DNA from 2 places in the Sinorhizobium sp. P24N7 genome. Region 2 is predicted to be linked to the other one. Evidence: riboswitches for the same ligand, from Rfam matches in the RefSeq annotation. Region 2 holds a riboswitch; the other holds the start of a gene.

Region 1 (5,398 bases), on a different contig from region 2:
GCGCCGACAGGCTGTTGCGCCAGGTCATCGTCACGCCCGACATGCACCGCATCCACCATTCCGTGGAAAAGCGGGAGACCGATTCAAACTACGGCTTCAATCTTTCGGTCTGGGATCGGTTGTTCTCGACCTACGTCGCCCATCCATCGCGCGGCGACGATGCGATCGAGACCGGGCTGAAGGCCTACGGGCGCGTTGCACCCGTGAAGCTCCTATGGTCGCTGATACTCCCCTTCCGGCGTCGCTAGGGCATAGCCGCGAGTGGAGCCGCCTCAATAAATCCCGTTCGGGAAATAGCGAAGATAGATCTCCTCAAGCCTGCCGCTGCGTGAGAGTGCCAGCAAAGCGTGGTCGATCGCCTGGGTCAGCGCCGGCTCGGCCTTGCGGTTCATGATCGTCAGTCCCTCGCCCAGGAAGCGTTGGGAAAAATAGGAGCCCTCCAGCATGGCGCAGCATCCGCCGGCCAGGTTGCCGGAGACCCAGAAGGACAATTGCATGCCGTCGGAGAACGCGGCCGCGACGGTGCCCCCGCGAAGCGCGGAGAGCAGCGCGTCCCGGTCCGGAAAGCCCTTGGCTTCGAGCTTCGGGAAAAATGCCTTGAGCATTGCCTCATGGGTGGTGTCGGAGACGACGCCGACGGGCTTCCCGGCGAGGTCGGCAGGACCGGTGATCGCGCCGGCGGCCTTGGTGTTGACGACGAAGCGGGCGGGAAGTTGCATGAAGGCGCGGGAAAAGGCGAAACTCTGCCTCAGCTCCGAAGTCACGGCAATGCCGGCGGCAATCGCTTCCCCTTGCCCCTGTTCGAGGGCCGGCATGAGCTCCGGATAGGTCACTGCCTGGATCTGGCACTTGGCTTCGATCTCCAGCTCACGGCATATCTCGCGGGCGAGGTCGACATGGAAGCCCGACAGCTTGCCCGACTGGTCGATGAAGTTGAAGGGCGGGAAGTCGACGGTGGTCAGGAAACGAAGCCTGGCAAGGCCGCTGAGGTCCGGCTTGGCAATCCGTTCGCGGGCATCGAACAGCCGGGGCAGTTCCTTCGGCTGTGCCAAAGCCAAACCCGGGGCGAAAACGGCCGACAGTACTAATACCCAGAGAATCCGCAGCGCTATGGCGCCTCTATGAAAGGAGGAATTGGAGCGGGTGATCGGGATCGAACCGACGACATCAAGCTTGGGAAGCTGGCGTTCTACCACTGAACTACACCCGCGACAGAACCGGAAATTTCCTCAACAGCCGCGATCTGTCAAGCACAATGCTCACTCGGCGCGAAAATGCTTGGAGAGCTTGAGCCCCTGCGCCTGATAATTGGAGCCGAGATCGAGGCCGTAAAGTCCCTCCGGACGTTCCAGCATGTGCTCGTAGACGAGACGGCCGACGATCTGCCCGTGCTCCAGAATGAACGGTACCTCGTGGCTGCGCACCTCGAGCACCGCCCGGCTGCCGCTGCCGCCGGCCGACGCATGGCCGAAGCCGGGATCGAAAAAGCCGGCATAATGGACGCGGAACTCGCCCACGAGCGGGTCGAAGGGTGTCATTTCGGCGGCATAGCGCGGCGGCACATGGACGGCTTCACGCGACACGAGGATATAGAACTCGTCCGGATCGAGCACGAGATCGTCGCGGCCGCGGCTGTAGAGCGGCTCCCAGAAGTCGAAAACGGCATGCTGGGCTTTCTTGTCGACATCGACCACCGATGTGTGATGCTTGCCGCGGTAGCCGATCAGGCCGTCCGGCCCGGTGCCCTTGAGATCGATGGAAAGGGCAATGCCGCCGCCGGAAACGTTGGGCCGGTCACTGGCGACGAGCACGTCGCTTTCGTGCAAGGCCAGAAGTTCCTGCTCGGAAAGAACCGAGTGGCCTATGCGGAAGCGTATCTGCGAAAGCCGCGAACCGCGCCTGACGACGATCGGAAAGGTTCGCGGGCTGATTTCGAGATAGAGCGGTCCGCTGTAGCCCGCCGGGATCTTGTCGAACTCCTGCGCCCTGTCGGTAATCACGCGTGTGAAGATATCCAGCCGGCCGGTCGAGCTCTTCGGATTGGCAGAGGCCGACATATCTGCCGGCAGCGACAGGCTTTCCATCAGCGGCACGATGTAGACGCAGCCGGTCTCGAGCACGGCGCCTTCGCTCAGATCGACGACATGCAGCTTGAGCCGGTCGAGCTTGTCGGCGACCAGATGAGAAGGACCGGGCATGAAGCTCGCCCGGACGCGGAACGCCTTGGATCCAAGGCGAAGATCGAGGCTAGCCGGCTGGATCTGGTCATCATCCAGCGCCTTCTCGCTCTTCAGTCGTCCCGAGGCATACAGCGCAGCAATTGCGCGGTCGGCCAAAATCCCTGTGTCGCGCCCCATTCCGATCCTCATTTACAGTTGCCAGACAAAACCAAACTCCGGGAATTGACGCAAGCGCGGCCACGCAGTATTGGAGCTTTATCCCGTGGTGATTTGGCCGGTCGGCTTGCAGCCACGTTAAACAAGTAGCTAAAAAGGCCGGGTGTCAAACCGGTCGTTTCGCGGCCGGTTTTTTTGTTTTTGAAAGTGACGTTCTCATGAGCAAGAATTGGCGCCCGGCAACCCAACTCGTCCACGGCGGAACGCTCCGCTCCCAGTACGGCGAGACTTCCGAAGCGATCTTTCTGACGCAAGGCTTCGTCTACGACAGCTCCGAAGCGGCGGAGGCCCGGTTCAAGGGCGAGACCGACGGCTTCATCTATGCGCGCTACGGCAGTCCGACCAACGACATGTTCGAGAAGCGCATGTGCATGCTCGAAGGGGCGGAAGACGCGCGCGCCACCGCCTCCGGCATGGCGGCGGTTTCCGCGGCAATCCTGTGCCAGGTGAAGGCGGGCGACCACATCGTCGCGGCCCGGGCGCTCTTCGGTTCCTGCCGCTGGGTCGTGGAAACGCTGGCGCCGAAATACGGCGTCGAGTGCACCCTGGTCGACGGTCGCGATCTCAAGAACTGGGAAGACGCGGTGCGTCCGAACACCAAGGTCTTCTTTCTCGAAAGCCCGACCAACCCGACGCTCGAAGTGATCGACATCGCCGGCGTCGCCAAGCTCGCCGATCAGATCGGCGCCAAGGTGGTGGTCGACAACGTCTTCGCGACCCCGCTGTTCCAGAAACCGCTGGAGCTTGGCGCCCATGTCGTCGTCTATTCCGCGACGAAACACATCGACGGCCAGGGGCGCTGCCTCGGCGGCGTGGTGCTCTCCGACAAGCAGTGGATCGACGAGAACCTGCACGACTATTTCCGTCACACCGGCCCGGCCATGTCGCCCTTCAACGCCTGGACGCTGCTGAAGGGGATCGAGACCCTGCCGCTGCGCGTCAAGCAGCAGACCGAAAGCGCCCGCCGCATCGCCGATTTCCTCGCGGAGCAGCCGCAGGTCGCCCGCGTCATCTATCCGGGCCGCAAGGATCACCCGCAGGCCGACATCATTGCGAAGCAGATGAGCGGCGGCTCGACGCTGGTCGCCTTCGAGCTCAAGGGCGGCAAGGAAGCAGCTTTCGCCCTGCAGAACGCGCTTGAAATCATCCGGATCTCCAACAATCTCGGCGATTCCAAGAGCCTGATCACCCATCCGGCGACGACCACCCACAAGAACCTCACCGACGAAGCCCGCGCCGAACTCGGCATCTCCGCCGGAACGGTGCGCTTCTCGGCCGGGATCGAGGACAGCGAAGACCTCATCGAGGATTTCGCACGGGCGCTGAAGGGCGTAAACGCCTGACCGACACCATGACGAAGCCCGCGTCAGCAGGCTTTGTCGTCAGTCTTGCCGAAACGTCTGTCTTGCGAGAACGATCCGCGACAGCGCGGTATAGAGGCAGACGAGCGCGAAGACGGTTGCGAACAAGGGGAACCACCCGGGCAACAGGCACGACAGCAGAAAAAAGACGATCGTCTCCGTCGCCTCTGCGAGCCCCGTCGTGAAGTAGAGCGACTTCGCACCGCGCACCTCGGTCGTGAGGCCGCGCTTCTCGGCCATCACGGCATAGGCGAGGAAGCTCGCGCCGTTGACATAGAAGGCGAAGAGCAGAAATCCGCCGGCAAGACCGTTCGCGGCCGGATCTGCGATGATGAAACCGAGTGGGACGGCCCCGTAAAAGGTGAAATCGAGAACGATGTCGAGAAAGCCGCCGAAATCCGTTTTCCGGCTCGCGCGGGCGACGGCTCCGTCGAGGCCGTCGCAGAGCCGGCTCACAAGGATCAGAGCGGCGGCGGGCAGGTAAGCGCCGAGACCGATGAGCAGGGCTGCCGCAAGGCCAAGGCAAAGGCCGAGGATGGTGACGGCATCGGCGCTGACCCCGCGGCCGGCCAGTGCGGCGCCGAACCTGTCCAGAACCGGATCGAGCCGCCTGCGAAGCACGCCGTCAAGCATTGCCGCTGCCTCCTGGGAAATTTGATACCACTCGCACAATCTCGCCGTTATTCTTGACGAAACCATATTGCTGTAGAATACGCGTACGGATTTGAAACAGGGTGTTGCACATGTACCGCGCGCTGACACGCGACATCGAAGTGACGGTCGAGCCGTACTACCTGGAAGAACAGTCGGATCCCGACGACAGCCGCTATGTCTGGGGCTATCGCATCATCATAGCGAACCATTCCGGGCGCGCGGTCCGGCTGATGACCCGCTACTGGCACATCACCGACGAGAACGGTCAGGTGGACGAGGTGAGCGGCCCCGGCGTGATCGGCGAGCAGCCGCTGCTCAACCCCGGCGATACCTACGAATACTCCTCCGGCTGCCCGCTGGATACGCCGTCCGGCGTGATGTTCGGCCATTACAGCATGGAGGCGGAAGGCGGGGAGACTTTCGATGTCGCCATTCCCGCCTTCTCGCTCGATTCACCAGGCCTCGTCCGCACGCTTAATTGATTCAGCGCGCAATTCAGCGCGGCTGCCCTATTGCGGGCGGACTTCGCTCGCCTCGAAGCGGTAGGTCGTCGAGCAGAACTCGCAGGTCACCTTGACCAGGCCGTCCTCGACGCTGGCTTCGATATCCTCGTTGCCGAGCCCCACCAGAACGTCCTTGATCTTCTCGCGCGAGCAGCTGCAGCGATCGTAGACCGCCTGCGGCTCATAGACGCGCACGCCGCGCTCATGGAACAGACGGTACAGCAATCGCTCGGTACCGACCGTCGGATCGGTGAGTTCATCGGTGTCGATCGTCTCGACCATCACCTTGGCTTCCGCCCAGAGGTCGTCCTCGTCGAAGAAATCCTCCTGGCCTTCGTCACCGTCGCCGCCCGGCAGATCCGCCTGGCGCATCCTGTCCGGCGCGTCGGGCAGGAACTGCGCGACCATGCCGCCGGCGCGCCAGCGGTGCCGCGGCTTGCCGTTCTCGTCCTTGTCGAGAAGCTCGGCAACGGCGAGGCGCACC
Region 2 (5,398 bases):
TCACCGCATCGGGCCAGATCTGGGTTTCCAGGCAGAGGCCGGCGAAGGGGCCGTAACGGCGGCCGTCGAGGCCGGGAACCGGTACGTCGAGCTTTTCTCCGGTATAGAGCTGCACGCCGGGCTCCGTCGTCAGCACTTCCAGCGACACACCGGAATTGATGCTGCGTACGAGCGCCACGGAGCGTTTCTGCGTCCGTTCCGGCGAGAGGCAGAAGTTGTGGTCGTAAGCGATTCCGTCGCCGTCCAGCTGCCTTCTCAGCGGGGTCATTTCGCGAAGATCGAAGGCGGTGCCGGCGACGGGGCGGATCTCGCCCGTCGGAATCTGCCGTTCATCGGTGGGCAGGTAGTGGTCTGCCGCAATCATGATGTCGTGGCCGAATGCGTCCGCGCCGCCGTCGAGGTTGAAATAGCTGTGCTGGCAGACATTGGCGAGGGTCGGCGCGTCGGTCTCAGTTTCGTAGACGACGTTGAGCGCGCCGCCCGGTTTCAGCGTATAGGTGCAGGTGATCGTGCAATTGCCCGGGTAGCCGGCGCGGCCGTCCGGATCGGTGATCTCGAGCGTTACGCTGTCTTCGGCCCGCCTGAGGATCGACCAGTTGCGCTTGGCGATATTGTCGCTGCCGCCGTGGAGATGCGTGGCGCCCTTCTCATTGAGCTCGAGTTGATAGGCCTTGCCTTCGAGCACGAAGCGGCCACCGCCGATGCGGTTGGCGTTGCGCCCGGGCGTGGCCCCGAAATAGGAGGAATGGACCGGATAGCTTTCGAAATCCTCGAAGCCGAGCACGAGCGGGGCTGCATGTCCTTCGAGCCGAAGATCCTGGATGACCGAGCCCCATGTGATCACCGACGCCGTCAGCCCGCCGCCCTGAAGCGTCACGCGCTGTACGGGCTCGCCGGAGGGCAGGTGCCCGAAGATTTCCGTGTCTGTTCCCATGCATCTCCCCATTTCCGCGAGTCGGCGTCAACCTGCTGCATTTCCGCCGAGGCGGCAACCGGAAAGTCATACTTTTTACGTCAACGCGCTTCGGTTCCGATCTTCGCCAGCTCGTAGGGCGTCGTCTGGTAAATCTCGTTGATCCAGTTGCCGAAGAAGAGATGTGCATGGCTTCGCCAGCGGTTCTGCGGCGGAAGTGCGGAGTCATTGTGCGGGAAATAGTCGTGCGGCAGCTTGATCGGCACGCCGGCATCGACGTCGCGGAAATATTCCTCCGACAGGGACGTCGAATCATATTCGACGTGATTGAACATGTAGAGCCGGTTGCCTTTCTTCTCGTGCACGAGGCAGACGCCCACTTCCTTTGATTCCATCAGGATTTCGAGATCCGGCACCCGGTCGATATCGGCGCGGCGCACCTCGGTCCAGCGCGAAACGGGCACGGCGAAATCGTCGGAAAAGCCGTTCAGATAGACCGAAGAGGGCTGCAAGTTCTGGTGGCGGTAGACGCCGAAGGCTTTTTCCTTCAGCGGATATTTCGGAACACCGTGGAAATGGTAGACCGCAGCCATCCCGCCCCAGCAGACGTTCAGCGTCGAATGGACGTTGGTCGTCGTCCAATCGAAGATGCGCTGCAGCTCCTTCCAGTAGGTGACCTCTTCGTATTCGAGCGTCTCGATCGGCGCGCCGGTGATGATGAAGCCATCGAACTTACGGGCCTCCACTTCCTCGAAGGTCTCGTAAAAGGCGAGCAGATGTTCTTCGGGCGTGTTCTTCGGCCGGTGGCCGTTGACGCGGACCAGCGTCAATTCGACCTGAAGCGGCGTGGCGCCGATCAGCCGCGCCATCTGGATCTCGGTCTTGATCTTGTTGGGCATCAGGTTCAAGAGCCCGATCTGCAGCGGCCGGATGTCCTGGCGGACCGCCTCGGTCTCGGTCATCAGCCGCACACCCTCGTGAACGAGAGTTTCGAAGGCGGGCAGCGTATCGGGTATCTTGATGGGCATGGGCGTCCACTCGATCAATACAAAAAAACCGGCGGCGAAACGATCGCGACCGGTCCTCGGAAATCCATTGTTCCCTCGGCCCTTTAGCGACTTCTTTAACGTGGCTGCAAGCCGGCCGGCCAAATCACCACGGATCGTAGATAGCGCGAGGAGGGCCGCGCGGTCAATGAAAAAGGATTCGCCGGCGTCGGGGCGGCCTTATCCCCGAAATGCCGTAACCTCGATCTCGATCAGCATTTCCGGGCGGATGAGGTCGCAGACGATCATCGTCGCGGCCGGGCGGATCTCGCCGAAGGTCTCGCCGAAGATCGGGAATACGCGGTCGGCAAAGCTGGCATCGGTGACGTAGTAGTGGTTGCGAACGACGTCCGACAGCGAGAAGCCGGCTTCCTTCAGGGCGCCTTCGATCGTCTTCAGGCAGTTGCGGGCCTGTTCCTCCACCGTTTCCGGCATGGTCATGGTGGCGTAGTCGTAGCCGGTCGTGCCGGAGACGAAGCACCAGTCGCCCTTCGCGACGGCACGCGAATAACCTGCCGTCTTTTCGAAGGGCGAACCGGACGAGATGAGCTTGCGCGTCATCCGACAGCTCATGCCCAGGGGCGGGAAGCGGCGGTCGCCTTCTCGTAATTGTCGATGGAGCGGCCTTTTTCGAGCGTGAGGCCGATATCGTCGAGGCCGTTCAGCAGGCAGTGGCGCTTGAAGGCATCGACCTCGAACTTGATCGAGCCGCCGTCCGGACCGGTGATCTCCTGCGCTTCGAGATCGACCGTGAGAATGGCATTGGAGCCGCGGCTGGCGTCATCCATCAGCTTGTCGAGGTCTTCCTGGCTAACGACGATGGGCAGGATGCCGTTCTTGAAACAGTTGTTGTAGAAGATGTCGGCGAAGGAGGTCGAGATGACGCAGCGGATGCCGAAATCGAGGAGCGCCCAAGGTGCATGCTCGCGCGAGGAGCCGCAGCCGAAATTGTCGCCGGCGACGAGAATCTTGGCGTTCTGATAGGCAGGCTTGTTGAGAACGAAGTCCGGGTTGGGGGTGCCGTCCTCGTTGTAGCGCGCCTCGGCGAAAAGCCCGGTGCCGAGACCGGTGCGCTTGATCGTCTTCAGGTAATCCTTCGGAATGATCATGTCCGTGTCGATGTTGACGACGGGCAGGGGAGCGGCAACGCCGGTGAGCTTGACGAACTTGTCCATGACTTGGCCTTCGATTTCAGCGGAAATGTTCGAGAAGCGTTTAGATCAGTTTTGCGCCGAAATGAAGGAGAATCTGCTTTCATGAAGCGGGATGCGGGCGAAAACCGCTTCTCCCGCTTCCGGCAATCCGATTCTAAAGATCGATGATCGTCCCGCGCCCGTCGTTCCACACCCGCATCTCGCGCTGAGTGCTTCCCGGATTGGCGCGTGCCCCCGCTCGAACATGCACGGGCCGTCCGTTGAGCTTGGCGGCGATCGCGCTGCCGACGGCAATAATGGCGGCGATCCCAGCGAGCGCCAGGGCGAGCGAGGCGGTGAACACGAAGGCCACCAGCGTGATGGTGATGGCGGCGGCCGTGAAGAGAACAGAGCGGATGCTTTGCATGATTGTCACCTTTCTGCTCGGCATGTGGGTGCTGGCCACGCCGCTTGCAAGAGGGGCCGCCCGTCTCGTCTTGCGCAAAGGTTGAAAGGCAGGCACAACGAACGGCATGACAGGGAACGGCATGAGAGCGATCGACCACCATCCCGTGCGGCTGCGCCGCTCGGTGCTTTCGGTTCCGGCCGACAATCAGCGCGCGCTCGCCAAGGCTCGTGAATTGGCTGCGGACGCCGTGATCTTCGACCTCGAGGATTCCGTCTTGCCGGACCGCAAGGCTGCGGCGCGCGATGCGCTCGTCCGGCATCTTGCCGGCAACCGGCCGCAGGGCGAAACGGTCATCCGCGTCAATGCGGCGGGCTCCGGCTTCGGCGAGGCCGATCTCGCAGCGGCTCTTGCCGCGCGGCCCGATGCTATCCTCCTGCCCAAGGTCGAAAGCCCCGCCGATATTCAGGGCGCGCTCGATTGGCTTGCGGAAAGGGACGCGCCGGATGAGCTGAGGCTCTGGGCGATGATCGAGACGCCGCGCGGGGTCGTGAACGGGCCGGCGATCGCCGAGACCGGCCGCACCTCCGGCGGCCGGCTGGACTGCTTCGTCGTCGGGCTGAACGATCTTCGCAAGGAGACGGGCGTGCCCGCCTTTCCGGGCCGGACCTATCTCGTTCCGTGGCTGATGCAGATCCTTCTTGCCGCGCGCGGCAGCGGGCTCGACGTCATCGACGCGGTCTTCAACGATTTCCGCGATCCGGAAGGCTTCGAGGCGGAGTGCCGGCAGGGGCGCGACATGGGTTATGACGGCAAGATGCTGATCCATCCGGCGCAGATCGATGCGGCCAATCGGCATTTCGGCCTGGACGAGGCTGCGGTCGAGGAGGCGCGCGCGATCATCGAGGCCTTTGCCTTGCCGGACAATGCCGGAAAGGGCGTCATCAACCTTCATGGGCGGATGGTCGAGCGTCTCCATCTCGAACAGGCGATGAGGATCGCCGCCAAGGCGGACATCATCGAAAAACGAAAGGCAAACTCTTGAAACTTTATCGCTTTCTCACCGGCCCCGACGATGCCTCCTTCTGCCACAAGGTGACGGCGGCATTGAACCAGGGGTGGACGCTGCACGGTCCGCCGACCTACGCCTTCAATGCCGACACCCAGCATATGCAATGCGGACAGGCGGTGGTGAAGGAAGTGGAGGGGAAGGATTATCATCCCGACATGAAGCTGTCGGAGCAGTAGGGACTGCAATCTCTCCTCGCCTCACCCCTGTGCTCGTCACAGGGATGAGAGCGGCGCCGCGTCTGCGGCGCGGGAAACGTTCTTTCAGCCCAAGGACTTGGTCTGGCTGGATTCCTGTGACGAGCACAGGAATGAGGAAATCAAACAAGCGCGGCGGGTATCCCGAATCTCGGCAGGCCTCAGCCGCCCACGTGTTCCACGCTTTCCTCGATCCGCTCCATATCGTCGTCCGACAGGCCGAAATGGTGGCCGATCTCGTGGATCAGCACATGGGTAATGATATCGCCGAGCGTTTCCTCGTTTTCGGCCCAGTAGTCGATGATCGGGCGGCGGTAAAGGGTGATGCGGTTCGGGAACTCCCCGGTTTCCATGGTGAAGCGTTCGCCGAGGCCGCGGCCTTCGAACAGGCCCAGCAGATCGAACGGCGTTTCGAGCGCCATGTCTTCGAAGACATCGTCGCTTGGAAAGTCGGCGATTTCGATCGTGAGATCCGTCGTCAGCTTGCGGAATTCCTCAGGCAGATGGCTGTAGGCTTCAAACGCGAGCTGCTCGAATACGGTAAGCGACGGTGCGTGGCGTTCCCGCCAATCATCGGTTTGGTCAATGCGGGCCATGGGCACTCCTTGTTGCCCCTCATATAGCGATTTTGCCT

Evidence for each region. Region 2 has a riboswitch for S-adenosylmethionine ahead of metA (homoserine O-succinyltransferase). Riboswitches for the same ligand answer to the same signal wherever they lie in the genome.
Region 1: linked by a shared signal. The riboswitch ahead of ACFHWW_RS25315 (O-succinylhomoserine sulfhydrylase) and the one ahead of metA (homoserine O-succinyltransferase) in region 2 are both predicted to bind S-adenosylmethionine.

What each region holds. Positions count from the first base shown of each region.
Region 1 is NZ_JBHMIW010000016.1:44,868-50,265, reverse strand. It holds gene ACFHWW_RS25335 (sterol desaturase family protein) at 1-248, shown strand, start outside; gene ACFHWW_RS25330 (transporter substrate-binding domain-containing protein) at 273-1,058, opposite strand; tRNA gene ACFHWW_RS25325 (tRNA-Gly) at 1,136-1,210, opposite strand; gene ACFHWW_RS25320 (2'-deoxycytidine 5'-triphosphate deaminase) at 1,260-2,357, opposite strand; SAM riboswitch at 2,433-2,511, shown strand; gene ACFHWW_RS25315 (O-succinylhomoserine sulfhydrylase) at 2,555-3,739, shown strand; gene ACFHWW_RS25310 (CDP-alcohol phosphatidyltransferase family protein) at 3,779-4,390, opposite strand; gene apaG (Co2+/Mg2+ efflux protein ApaG) at 4,501-4,893, shown strand; gene ACFHWW_RS25300 (Hsp33 family molecular chaperone) at 4,921-5,398, opposite strand, start outside.
Region 2 is NZ_JBHMIW010000006.1:262,514-267,911, forward strand. It holds gene ACFHWW_RS12665 (aldose epimerase family protein) at 1-934, opposite strand, end outside; gene metA (homoserine O-succinyltransferase) at 1,015-1,941, opposite strand; SAM riboswitch at 2,005-2,082, opposite strand; gene ACFHWW_RS12675 (RidA family protein) at 2,140-2,520, opposite strand; gene leuD (3-isopropylmalate dehydratase small subunit) at 2,529-3,134, opposite strand; gene ACFHWW_RS12685 (hypothetical protein) at 3,268-3,519, opposite strand; gene ACFHWW_RS12690 (CoA ester lyase) at 3,641-4,543, shown strand; gene ACFHWW_RS12695 (DUF1737 domain-containing protein) at 4,540-4,746, shown strand; gene ACFHWW_RS12700 (metallopeptidase family protein) at 4,926-5,360, opposite strand.